Linked DNA regions of Marinomonas mediterranea MMB-1. The main gene of each other region encodes a partner of the protein of the gene in region 2 in a complex. Links are inferred from orthologs where the notes say so. Each region holds a gene or a part of one and is shown on either strand. Other genes may lie near its edges.

What was found.
Region 1: the proteins of secG (region 2) and secY are in contact, whole or in part, in a crystal structure (PDB 5AWW), measured with the Thermus thermophilus proteins. The link is inferred for Marinomonas mediterranea MMB-1 from one-to-one orthologs. Residues at the interface, in WP_223903268.1 of Thermus thermophilus: Tyr5, Ile9, Tyr12, Leu13, Ala16, Leu19, Val20, Val23, Leu24, Gln26, Glu27, Pro28, Gln30, Gly31, Ala32, Asp34, Leu35, Met36, Gly37, Gly38, Ser39, Ala40, Asp41, Leu42, Phe43, Ala45, Arg46, Val48, Tyr53, Thr56; in WP_096411648.1 of Thermus thermophilus: Leu14, Gln16, Arg17, Phe20, Ile34, Pro35, Pro37, Ile72, Arg108, Arg109, Asn112, Gln113, Arg116, Ile117, Ile120, Pro145, Gly146, Trp147, Phe152, Phe155, Val156, Val159, Thr160, Val162, Ala163, Gly164, Ala166, Leu167, Trp170, Glu173.

What each region holds. Positions count from the first base shown.
Region 1 is NC_015276.1:254,750-262,915, forward strand. The notes cover bases 4,964-7,930. They hold secY (preprotein translocase subunit SecY), read left to right. Parts: upstream 4,964-5,764; coding sequence 5,765-7,096; downstream 7,097-7,930. Other genes in these bases: rpsE (30S ribosomal protein S5), read left to right, coding at 4,964-5,136; rpmD (50S ribosomal protein L30), read left to right, coding at 5,143-5,328; rplO (50S ribosomal protein L15), read left to right, coding at 5,330-5,764; rpmJ (50S ribosomal protein L36), read left to right, coding at 7,116-7,232; rpsM (30S ribosomal protein S13), read left to right, coding at 7,354-7,710. Outside these bases: rpsC (30S ribosomal protein S3), read left to right, coding at 9-689; rplP (50S ribosomal protein L16), read left to right, coding at 703-1,116; rpmC (50S ribosomal protein L29), read left to right, coding at 1,117-1,308; rpsQ (30S ribosomal protein S17), read left to right, coding at 1,310-1,573; rplN (50S ribosomal protein L14), read left to right, coding at 1,621-1,989; rplX (50S ribosomal protein L24), read left to right, coding at 2,005-2,322; rplE (50S ribosomal protein L5), read left to right, coding at 2,340-2,879; rpsN (30S ribosomal protein S14), read left to right, coding at 2,892-3,197; rpsH (30S ribosomal protein S8), read left to right, coding at 3,330-3,722; rplF (50S ribosomal protein L6), read left to right, coding at 3,731-4,264; rplR (50S ribosomal protein L18), read left to right, coding at 4,275-4,625; more of rpsE, read left to right, coding at 4,636-4,963; more of rpsK, read left to right, coding at 7,931-8,166. UniProt on the Bacillus subtilis protein: The central subunit of the protein translocation channel SecYEG. Consists of two halves formed by TMs 1-5 and 6-10.
Region 2 is NC_015276.1:1,097,089-1,101,134, forward strand. What follows is about bases 1,078-4,046. They hold secG (preprotein translocase subunit SecG), read left to right. Parts: upstream 1,078-2,372; coding sequence 2,373-2,720; downstream 2,721-4,046. Other genes in these bases: glmM (phosphoglucosamine mutase), read left to right, coding at 1,078-1,489; tpiA (triose-phosphate isomerase), read left to right, coding at 1,624-2,373; rimP (ribosome maturation factor RimP), read left to right, coding at 3,135-3,596; nusA (transcription termination factor NusA), read left to right, coding at 3,625-4,046. Outside these bases: folP (dihydropteroate synthase), read left to right, coding at 1-158; more of glmM, read left to right, coding at 158-1,077. UniProt on the Bacillus subtilis protein: Involved in protein export. Participates in an early event of protein translocation.

The DNA.
Region 1 (8,166 bases), 840 kb from region 2 along the record:
GAAACCCAATGGGTCAGAAGGTTCATCCAACTGGAATTCGCCTAGGGATAGTTAAAGATCATACTTCTACTTGGTATGCGAACAATCAAAACTACTCTAAGCTACTACTAAACGATCTTCAGGTTCGTAAGTACCTAGAAGAGAAATTAGTTCAGGCATCTGTATCTCGTATTGAGATTCAGCGTCCTGCACAAACTGCTCGTATTACTATTCACACTGCTCGTCCGGGCATCGTGATTGGTAAGAAGGGTGAAGATGTTGAGAAACTACGTAATGCAGTTTCTAAGATGATGGGCGTACCAGTTCACATCAACATCGAAGAAATTCGTAAGCCAGAACTTGATTCTAAGCTAGTTGCTCAGAATATCGCTGGCCAGCTTGAACGTCGTGTTATGTTCCGTCGTGCTATGAAGCGTGCGGTTCAGAATGCTATGCGTGCTGGCGCGAAAGGTATCAAGGTTCAGGTAAGTGGTCGTCTGGGCGGTGCAGAAATTGCACGTGCAGAATGGTACCGCGAAGGTCGTGTGCCTCTACACACTCTACGCGCTGACATTGACTACGCTACTTATGAAGCAAGCACAACATACGGTATTATCGGTGTTAAAGTGTGGATCTTCAAAGGCGAAATCTTGGGCGGTATTGAACAAGTGCGTGCTGAGAAAGGCGCACAAAAGAAGAAGTCTAAGTAAGGGGTAGTAAGTCATGTTACAACCTAAACGTACTAAGTTCCGCAAAATGCAAAAAGGCCGCAACCGTGGTTTGGCGTTGCGCGGTAACCAAGTTAGCTTTGGTGAATTCGGATTGAAATCGACCGCTCGTGGTCGTATCACCGCTCGTCAAATTGAAGCGGCTCGTCGTGCAATGACGCGTCACATCAAACGTGGTGGTAAAATCTGGATTCGTGTATTCCCTGATAAGCCGATTACTCAGAAACCTCTAGAGGTTCGTCAAGGTAAAGGTAAGGGTAGCGTAGAATACTGGGTTGCACAGATTCAACCTGGTAAAATGCTTTATGAAGTTGAGGGTGTTTCAGAGCAGCTAGCACGCGAGGCATTCGCACTAGCCGCAGCTAAGCTTCCTTTGTCCACAACTTTCGTAACGCGTACGGTGATGTAGATGAAAGCAAAAGAACTGCAAGAAAAGTCTGTAGCTGAGCTACAAGAGACGTTGATCGAACTGTTACGTGAGCAATTCACTCTGCGTATGCAGAAAGCCACAGGTCAGTTAGCGCAAAGTCATTTGCTCTCAGAAGTTCGCCGCAATATCGCACGTGTTAAAACCGTGCTTAACGATAAGGCAGGTAACTAAAATGAGTGCAGAAACTAAAGCGCGTATTGCTACTGGTAAAGTGGTAAGCGATAAGATGGATAAGTCCATCACAGTACTAGTTGAACGTACGGAAAAACACCCACTATACGGTAAGTTTGTTCGTCGTTCTTCTAAGCTACATGCTCACGATGAAAACAATGAATGCCAAATCGGTGATACGGTAACGGTGGTTGAATGTCGCCCTTACTCTAAGTCTAAGACTTGGAAACTGGTTCAGGTAGTTCAGAAAGTAGCAGCTTTATAAGCTGTTACTTCGTGAGACTCGTTATCTAATTTGATTGGAGAGCAGCAATGATTCAAACGGAATCGATGCTTGATGTAGCAGATAACAGCGGCGCAAAGCGCGTTCAGTGTATTAAAGTACTGGGTGGCTCTCATCGTCGTTATGCTGCTATCGGTGACATCATCAAGGTCACAGTTAAAGAAGCGATCCCTCGTGGTCGTGTTAAGAAAGGGCAGGTTTTAGACGCAGTTGTCGTTAGAACTAAGAAAGGTGTTCGTCGTCCAGATGGTTCTATTATCCGCTTTGATGTAAACTCTGCGGTTCTATTGAACGCTTCAGGGCAGCCTCTTGGTACTCGTATCTTTGGCCCTGTTACACGTGAGTTGCGTACAGAGCAATTCATGAAAATTGTTTCTCTTGCGCCTGAAGTGCTGTAAGAGGAGGGGGACATAATGCGTAAAATCAAACGTGACGACGAAGTTGTTGTAATTGCTGGTAAAGATAAAGGCAAGCGCGGCAAAGTTGTTAAGGTAGTAGACGAGAGTCGTGTTCTTGTTTCTGGTATCAATATGATCAAGAAACATGAGAAGCCAAACCCTATGAAGGGCACAACTGGCGGCATCGTTGAAAAAGAAGCACCTATCCAAATTTCTAACGTAGCAATTTTTAACACTGCTACAGGTAAAGCGGATCGCGTCGGCTTTAAAGTGAATGAAGACGGTACGAAAGTACGTGTTTTCAAATCTAACAGTGAAGCGATCGACGCCTAAGAGCGAGAATTATAGCCATGGCGAGACTTAAGCAAGTTTATACAGATCAAGTTGTAGCTAAACTGACTGAACAGTTTGACTACAAAAATGTAATGGAAGTGCCGAAAATCACTAAAATTACGTTAAATATGGGTGTTGGTGAAGCTATCGCAGACAAGAAACTTCTTGAACATGCGGTAAATGATCTTCAAGCCCTTAGCGGCCAGAAAGTAGTAGTTACTAAGGCTCGTAAATCAGTAGCAGGCTTTAAAATCCGTGACGGTTACCCGATCGGTTGTAAAGTTACTCTACGTGGTGAGCGTATGTGGGATTTCTTCGATCGTCTAGTAGACGTCGCTATCCCACGTATCCGTGACTTCCGTGGTTTGAACCCGAAATCATTCGACGGTCGCGGTAACTACAGCATGGGTGTTAAAGAGCAGATCATCTTCCCAGAAATCGATTACGATAAAGTTGATCGTGTACGTGGTCTTGATATCACTATCACAACAACCGCTCGTACCGACGAAGAAGGTCGTGCTTTGCTAGCCGCCTTTAGTTTCCCTTTCAAGAAATAAGAGGTAGGAATCATGGCAAAAGTATCGATGGTTCAACGCGAAGCAAAGCGTACCAAGTTAGTAGCGAAGTATGCTGAAAAGCGTGCTGCTCTAAAAGCGATCATTAACGACGTTAATGCATCGGACGATGAGAAATGGGAAGCAACTCTTAAGTTGCAGGCGCTTCCTCGTGACTCATCTTCTTCTCGCCAACGTAATCGTTGTCAGGTAACTGGTCGTCCGCACGGTGTATACCGTCGCTTCGGTCTATCACGCATCAAGCTTCGTGAAGCGGCAATGCGTGGCGACGTACCAGGCTTGAAGAAAGCTAGTTGGTAAGCAAGTAGAGCGCGATCATAATACATTGCAGTGAGGGGGTGTCTGGAAAACTTCTGGACATTCCGCTCGCTGCTGTGTACTATGCGCGAGCTCTATTTGCTGCACAATGGTTTTTTATTTAGGAGCTCTTAAATGAGTATGCAAGATACACTTGCGGATATGTTCACTCGTATCCGTAATGCTCAGATGGCAGCTAAGACATCTGTTAGCATGCCTTCATCAAAAATGAAGGTGTCATTAGCCAATGTTCTACGTGAAGAAGGTTACGTTACAGACTATTCCGTAGAAGAAGGTGTAAAGCCGACCCTTACTATCGAGTTGAAATACTACGAAGGTAAGCCGGTAATCGAAGAAATTAAACGCGTTTCTCGCCCAAGTTTGCGTCAGTACAAAGCATCTAACAATCTACCAAAAGTAGAAGCAGGTTTAGGTGTTGCAATCATCTCTACCTCTAAAGGTTTGATGACTGACCGTGCAGCTCGCGCTGCTGGTGTTGGCGGCGAAGTAATCTGCACAGTATTCTAGGAGTTAGTATGTCTCGAGTTGCTAATAGTCCCGTGACGCTTCCTAGTGGTGTAGAAGCTGCTTTAAAAGGCCAAAATATCGTCGTAAAAGGCGCTAAAGGTTCTTTAGAGCTAGACGTACACACAAGCGTTGAAGTTAAAAAAGAAGAGAGTGTTCTTACTTTTGCAGCACGCGATGGTGCTAAGCAGAGCCGTGCTCTAGCTGGTACTACACGTGCACTAGTAAACAACATGGTTGTTGGTGTAAGCCAAGGTTTCGAAAAGAAACTTTTGTTACAAGGTGTTGGTTACCGTGCTGCTGTTAAAGGCAAGGTGCTAAACCTATCTCTTGGTTTCTCTCATCCAGTTGACTACGAACTACCAGAAGGTATCACTGCAGAGTGTACTTCTCAAACTGAAATCGTGATTAAGGGCGTTGATAAACAAGCCGTTGGTCAGGTTGCAGCTGAAGTTCGCGGTTTCCGTCCACCAGAGCCATATAAAGGCAAGGGTGTACGCTATGCTGACGAACATGTTCGTCGTAAAGAAGCTAAGAAAAAGTAGGTAAGCATTCATGATCACTAAGAAACAATCTCGAATTCGTCGTGCTCGCAAAGCACGTTTGCATATTCGTGACCTAGGTGCGAATCGTCTTACTGTACACCGTACTCCTCGTCACATGTATGCCCAAGTAATTTCGCCATGTGGTAGCACAGTGCTAGCAAGCGCTTCTACTTTGGACGAAAGCCTACGTTCTGGCGCTACTGGTAACAAAGATGCTGCTTCTAAAGTAGGTGCTTTGATTGCTGAGCGAGCAAAAGAAGCAGGTGTCACTGCGGTCGCTTTCGATCGTTCAGGCTTCAAATACCACGGTCGCGTTCAAGCTCTAGCTGACGCTGCTCGTGAGGCTGGTCTAGAGTTCTAAGGGGAAGCAAATGGCAGTTAATGAACAACAAACTAGCGATCTACAAGAGAAGCTAGTTCAGGTAAACCGTGTTGCTAAAGTTGTAAAGGGTGGTCGTATCTTCTCTTTCACTGCGCTAACAGTAGTTGGTGATGGCAACGGTAAAGTTGGTTTCGGTCGTGGTAAGGCTCGCGAAGTTCCTCAAGCTATTCAAAAAGCAATGGAACAAGCTCGTCGTAACATGGTTTCCGTTCGACTAGACGGTGATACTTTACAATACCCAGTAAAAGCAGCACATGGCGCTTCTAAAGTTTACATGCAGCCTGCTTCACAAGGTACTGGTGTAATTGCCGGTGGTGCTATGCGTGCGGTTCTTGAAATCGCTGGCGTACACAACGTATTGGCAAAATGTTACGGTTCTACAAACCCAGTAAACGTTGTTCGCGCAACGATCAAAGGTTTGCAGGACATGAAAGCACCTGAGCAGGTTGCGGCTAAGCGCGGCAAGTCTGTCGATCAAATTTTGGGGTAATCTGGCATGGCTAATAATACCATCACAGTACAATTGACCCGCAGCCCGATCGGTCGTCTTCCAAAGCACCGTGAAACAGTTAGAGGCTTGGGTCTTAAGAAAGTTGGTCAGCGTCGTGAGCTTGAGGATACTCCAGCGGTACGCGGCATGGTCAATAAAGTTTATTACATGGTTAAAGTAGTAGGAGAATAACATGTTCCTAAATACCATTCGTCCTGGCGAAGGTAGCAAGCATGCTCCTAAACGTGTTGGTCGCGGTATCGGTAGCGGCTTGGGCAAAACAGGCGGACGTGGCCATAAAGGTCTTAAGTCTCGTTCTGGTGGCTCAGTAAAACCTGGTTTTGAAGGTGGTCAAATGCCTTTGCAGCGTCGTCTGCCAAAATTCGGTTTCACATCACGTCAGGCTAAGTATGTTGCTGAAATTCGTTTGAATGAGCTAGCAGCAGTAAATGCTGAAGTTGTAGATTTGGCTGCTCTTAAAGGCGCAGACATCATTGGTCATCAGATCAAAACAGCACGTGTTATTTTGTCAGGTTCTATCGACAAAGCGGTTACTGTTCGTGGTCTTAAGGTGACTAAAGGTGCTCGCGCTGCTATTGAAGCAGCTGGCGGAAAAGTCGAGGAATAAATGGCAAAGCGTGGCTCACTACCAGCTGGAATGCAAAGCGGACTAAGCGAACTTTGGTCTCGTATTCGTTTCGTATTCTTAGCAATTATTGTATATCGTATCGGTGCTCATATCCCTGTTCCGGGTATTAACCCTGATAGGCTTTCAGCACTGTTTGATCAAAATGAAGGCACAATTCTGAGTTTATTTAACGTATTCTCAGGTGGCGCACTAGAGAGAATGAGTATTTTTGCTCTAGGTATTCTGCCGTACATTTCTGCCTCGATCATTATGCAGTTACTTACAGTAGTGAGTCCGCAGCTAGAGCAGCTCAAAAAGGAAGGTGAAGCAGGACGCCGTAAAATCACTCAATATACACGTTACGGAACGGTACTCCTTGCATTAGTTCAGTCTGCCTCAATGGCGGTTGGACTAGCAAGTCAGGGTATTTCTTTCAGTTCTGGTATCGAGTTCTACGCAGTTGCAGTCGTAACTCTGGTAGCAGGTACAGTGTTCTTGATGTGGTTAGGTGAACAGGTTACAGAGAAAGGTATCGGTAATGGTATCTCTATCTTAATCTTTGCTGGTATTGTTGCCGGCCTTCCTTCTGCTCTAGGTCAGTCATTTGAATCGGCTCGCCAAGGCGATATAAATATTCTAGCTTTGTTGTTAATTGGTGTGCTAGCCATTGCAACCGTCGCGTTCGTTGTATTCATCGAACGTGGTCAGCGTCGCATTACGGTTAATTACGCTAAGCGTCAACAAGGCAAAAAGGTTTTTGCCGCACAGAAGAGTCATTTGCCACTAAAAGTAAACATGGCTGGTGTTATTCCACCTATCTTTGCTTCTAGTATCTTGCTATTTCCAGCTTCAATTGGCCAATGGTTTGGTCAAGGGGAAGGTATGGAGTGGCTGCAAAATGTTTCGTTGGCTCTAGCTCCTGGGCAACCGCTATATGTGCTGTTGTTTGCGATAGCAATTGTATTCTTTTGCTTCTTTTACACAGCGCTGGTGTTCAACCCTAAAGATGTGGCAGATAACTTAAAGAAATCCGGTGCGTTTTTGCCGGGAATTCGTCCAGGCGATCATACAGCTCGATATATCGATGGTGTAATGACACGATTGACACTGTTTGGTGCGTTGTACATCACTCTTGTGTCGCTAATGCCTCAGTTCTTTGTAGTCTTGTGGAATGTTCCATTCTATTTCGGCGGTACTTCAATGTTGATTGTAGTTGTCGTGGTAATGGACTTTATGTCTCAAGTACAAAGTCACTTAATGAGTCATCAGTACGAGTCATTAATGAAAAAGTCTAATCTGACTGGTTATGGTCCAAATGGCCTAATGCGTTAAGCATAGGTTGGAGTTGAACATGAAAGTACGTGCATCTGTAAAAAAAATCTGTCGTAACTGCAAGGTCGTTCGTCGTAACGGCTCAGTTCGAGTAATTTGTAAAGCTGAACCTCGTCATAAGCAACGTCAAGGTTAATTGAGTTATTACTCGATGATGGGATAGGGTGGTTGATTTTTGTCCGAGAATTGGGCATAATCTGCCGCCCTTGTAAAAGCAAAGTGATGAGTTAATCATCCATAACAACGGAGTAAAGTGAATGGCTCGTATAGCCGGTGTCAATATTCCTGACAATAAACATGCGGTCATTTCTCTGACTTACATCTTCGGAATCGGTCGCACACGTTCTCGCTCTATATGTGCAGCAACTGGTGTTGCTGAAACTGCGAAGATCGGTTCTTTGAGTGATGAAGTCCTTGACCAACTACGTGGTGAAGTTGCTAACTACACTGTAGAAGGTGATCTACGTCGTGAAGTCAGCATGTCTATCAAACGTTTGATGGATCTAGGCTGTAATCGCGGTATTCGTCATCGCCGCAGCTTACCAGTTCGTGGTCAACGTACCAAAACGAACGCTCGTACACGAAAAGGCCCTCGTAAGCCAATTCGTAAGTAATATTAACGCGTTTCGCTTTAGCTAAGAGAAAGGCTAAAGCTGAGCATTAGATAGGAAAGTGCAATATGGCTAAGCCAGCAGCGCGCAGCACCAAGAAGAAAGTCAAAAAGACGGTTGTCGACGGTGTTGCTCATGTACACGCGTCGTTTAACAACACGATCGTGACTATCACTGACCGCCAAGGTAACGCTCTATCATGGGCTACTGCAGGTGGATCAGGCTTCCGTGGTTCTCGTAAGAGTACACCATTCGCAGCTCAGGTTGCGGCAGAACGAGCTGGAGCAGTTGCTCAAGAGTTCGGTCTTAAAAACGTAGACGTAATGATCAAGGGCCCTGGTCCTGGTCGTGAGTCCGCAGTACGTGCATTAAATGCATTAGGTCTGCGCATTAACAACATCACAGACGTGACGCCAATTCCACACAATGGTTGCCGTCCGCCTAAGAAACGTCGCGTTT
Region 2 (4,046 bases):
GTGATGTGCTAAAAGTTGATGTAGGTGATAGGCTATTTGGGAGTATGGGGGTTCATGCTTCAGCCTATTCTAAAGGCGCAAGGATTTTTAGAGTGCACGACGTGCGACCGCATGTCGAAATGTTAGAGATGATGTATCGAATTGAGAGAGAGTCGTAATGCGTAAGTACTTTGGAACAGATGGTATTCGTGGGCAAGTTGGTAAAGGGGTTATTACGCCTGAATTTATGCTTAAACTTGGATGGGCAGCAGGTAAAGTATTTAATGGTCAATCAAAAAATAAAATATTGATTGGTAAGGATACGCGTATTTCTGGCTACATGTTTGAATCGGCGCTTGAGGCGGGTATTGTTGCTGCTGGCGCAGATGTGAGGCTGGTTGGGCCGATGCCAACGCCAGCTATTGCTTATTTGACGCGGACTTTTAGAGCGTGTGCAGGGATCGTGATTAGTGCATCTCATAACCCATACACAGATAATGGGATTAAATTCTTTTCTTCTGAAGGGGGGAAGATTTCTGATGAGCTTGAGGAGGAAATTGAATACTGGCTGGACCAGCCAATGGAAGTGGTTGAATCGGATAAAATAGGGAAGGCAAAAAGAATTGATGACGCCGCTGGACGCTATATTGAGTACTGTAAAGGTACGTTTCCAATTGGTTTACGCATAACTGGCCTTAAAATGGTCTTAGATTGTGCTGATGGTGCTACCTACCATGTTGCTCCAAGAGTGTTTTCCGAGTTAGGGGCTGACGTTATCGTAATTGGTGCGAGTCCAGACGGCCTAAACATTAATGAGGTGAGTGGTGCAACGAAGCCTGAGTTGTTGCAAAAAAATGTGGTTGCACATGGTGCGGATATTGGTATTGCTTTGGATGGCGATGGCGATCGATTGATTCTCGTTGATAAGTTTGGGAAAGTTTGTGATGGCGACGATGTGCTTTATATTATTGCCAATCATTTGAGTTCAAAAGGCCAGTTCTCTGGTGGTGTAGTCGGTACACTAATGACTAACTTTGGATTGGAGTTGGCGCTGTCTGAACGCGGTGTTGGTTTTAGTCGTGCCAATGTTGGTGATCGATATGTAAATGAAAAGTTGACTCAGCATGGTTGGTCTTTGGGTGGAGAGCCTTCCGGGCACATTGTGTGTAAATCAATTACAACAACCGGAGATGGGATTATCGCAGCGTTGCAGATTTTGCAAGCAATGTTAGAAGAAGGAAAACCACTTCATGAGTTGCTTGAGGGGTTGGTGAAATTCCCTCAAAAGCTAAAAAACATTCGGGTAAAAGAGCGCTTTATACCGTCTGAGGTACCTGCTTTACAAAAGGCAATTGCTCACGCTAACGAGCGTCTAAATGGATCTGGTCGCGTGTTATTGCGTGCTTCAGGAACTGAGCCTTTAATACGTGTAATGGTAGAGGGTCGTGATGATGAATTGGTTTCGGATTTGATAGATTATCTATCGGCTGAAGTGCAGAAAGTGATTTAGTAAACGTTAGTTTTAAGTGTGGCAGATCGGTTGGTTTGTAGCTGATTGACTGATTAGTCGTGATTTAGTGCAATTATCGCTTGATTCTGGGGGCAGCTTTCTCTAGAATCTTGCATCGAATTTAGGAGGGTGTGATGTCTCGACGTAAGATTGTTGCAGGAAACTGGAAACTGAACGGCTCTAAGGATTTTTTACAGAATATTGTAGAAACTCTTGTGTCGGTTAATGATGTTGATGTCGTTATCGCGCCCCCATTTCCCTATTTGGAAAAAGCATCTGCTTTGGTCGCTGATCTAAATGGTTTGAGTGTTTCCGCACAGAACGTATCCTCGTATAGCGATGGTGCTTTTACTGGCGAAGTTTCTGTAGCGATGTTGAAAGATATTGGTGCTGACTCAGTGATTGTAGGTCACTCTGAACGACGTGAATTGTTTGGTGAAACCGATGCTATTGTCGCTGAGAAAATATCTCAAGTACTTAAGTTTGGGTTGACTCCAATTTTATGTGTCGGTGAAACGTTAGAGCAGCGAGAACAAGGTTCTACAATTGAAGTATGTTCGACTCAAATAAAGAGCGTGCTTGATGTTGTTGGTGCGGAAAACTTTGATAATGTTGTAATTGCCTATGAACCCGTTTGGGCGATTGGCACAGGGAAGTCAGCTTCAAGTGCAGAGGCTCAAGAAGTTCATGCATCGATTAGGAAGCTACTTTCTGAATCTCTCGAAGGTTTGGGTAAAAAAGTCAGTATTCTTTACGGCGGAAGTGTGAAAGCAGCGAATGCTAAAGAGCTTTTTGAGCAGGAAGATATTGATGGAGCGCTGGTTGGCGGTGCTTCTTTGAAAGTAGAAGAGTTTAACGAGATTATTAAGGCGGCTGGAATTTAATGGAAGCGCTAATTTTAGTAGTACATGTGTTGGCTGCAGTTGCAATTATTGCTCTTGTTTTATTGCAACAGGGTAAAGGTGCTGACGCTGGGGCTTCATTTGGTGGCGGTGCCTCTCAAACAGTATTTGGTAGTCAAGGCGGAAGTAGCTTTTTTGGTCGTATGACGGCTTTTTTTGCGCTTGTGTTTTTCTTGACTAGCTTTGGCTTAGCATACGTTGCGAGCGAGAAAGCGAAAAGTGTCTCTGGTGCGTTAGATTTTGTTCCTCAAGCGCCAGTTGTTGAGTCTGAAGATAGTTTGCCTCAATTGGACACAACTGAAGTAGGATCTGATATACCTTCTAACTAACTTGATCGGCATGTAATTGATGTTGATTGAGTTTTAGATTGCCGATGTGGTGGAATTGGTAGACACGCCATCTTGAGGGGGTGGTGGCCTACGGCTGTGCCGGTTCGAGTCCGGCCATCGGCACCAATTTGTTGGATAATTTTTTGAGAGTGTTATAATGCTCTCAATTTGGCGCGGGGTGGAGCAGTCTGGTAGCTCGTCGGGCTCATAACCCGAAGGTCGTCGGTTCAAATCCGGCCTCCGCAACCAACTTTTTGATTCCAATTGTTATTTATAATAGTTGGGATGTTGTCAGAAAGCCCCATATGGGGTTTTTTGCTATGTGGAATATATGATGTAAATGGGCCTTGTGCCCGTTTTTTGTTTGTGGGTTTTAAACCTAAGTAACGTGTAGGTCTCAGTAGGAGAGATGCTTTGTCTGCCAAACACACATTAATTGAAGAGCTTATTCGACCTGTTGTTGAAGGGTTAGGCTTCCAGTTTTGGGGGATGGAGTACATTTCTCAGGGCAAGCACTCAGTTTTAAGAATATTTATCGAAACGGATAAAGAGAAAGGGATCGACGTAGAAGATTGTGCACAAGTGAGTCGTCAGGTGAGTTCTATTCTTGACGTTGAGGATCCAATCACGGGTGAATACAATTTAGAAGTGTCATCACCAGGTCTCGATAGGCCGTTATTTGAACTGTCTCAATATGAATCTTACGTTGGGTCGGTCGTTGCTCTTAAATTACGTGTTCCCTTTGATGGGCGTCGTAAGTTTAAGGGGCAACTTACAGGTGTTGAAGGTGATGAGGTAGTTATCCTTGTCGATCAAGAAGAGTATTTGTTGCCCATCGAGTTGATCGAGAAAGCCAATATTGTTCCACAATTTTAAGTTTAACCTTTAAAGAGAGGCTAAAAGGATGAGCAAAGAAATTCTTTTGGTAGCTGAAGCAGTTTCCAACGAAAAAGATGTCCCGAAACAAGTCATTTTTGAAGCAGTTGAGACAGCATTAGCTAGCGCGGCGAAACGTCGTTTTGAAGAAGATGTTAAGATTCGAGTGTCTATAGATCAGCGCACTGGAGATTACAACACATTTCGTCAGTGGAACATCGTAGCTGATGAAGATTATTCGTACCCAGATTCCGAACTTACAATAGATGACTCTGTTGAGCAAAGTCTAGGTTTAGCGATAGGCGAAATATACGAAGAAGAAATTCCTTCTGAAGAGTTTGGTCGCATTGCCGCTCAAACTGCTAAGCAGGTTATTGTACAAAAAGTACGTGAAGCTGAACGTGCCAAGGTTGTTGCGAGATACAGCGAGAAAGTCGGTAAACTGGTACA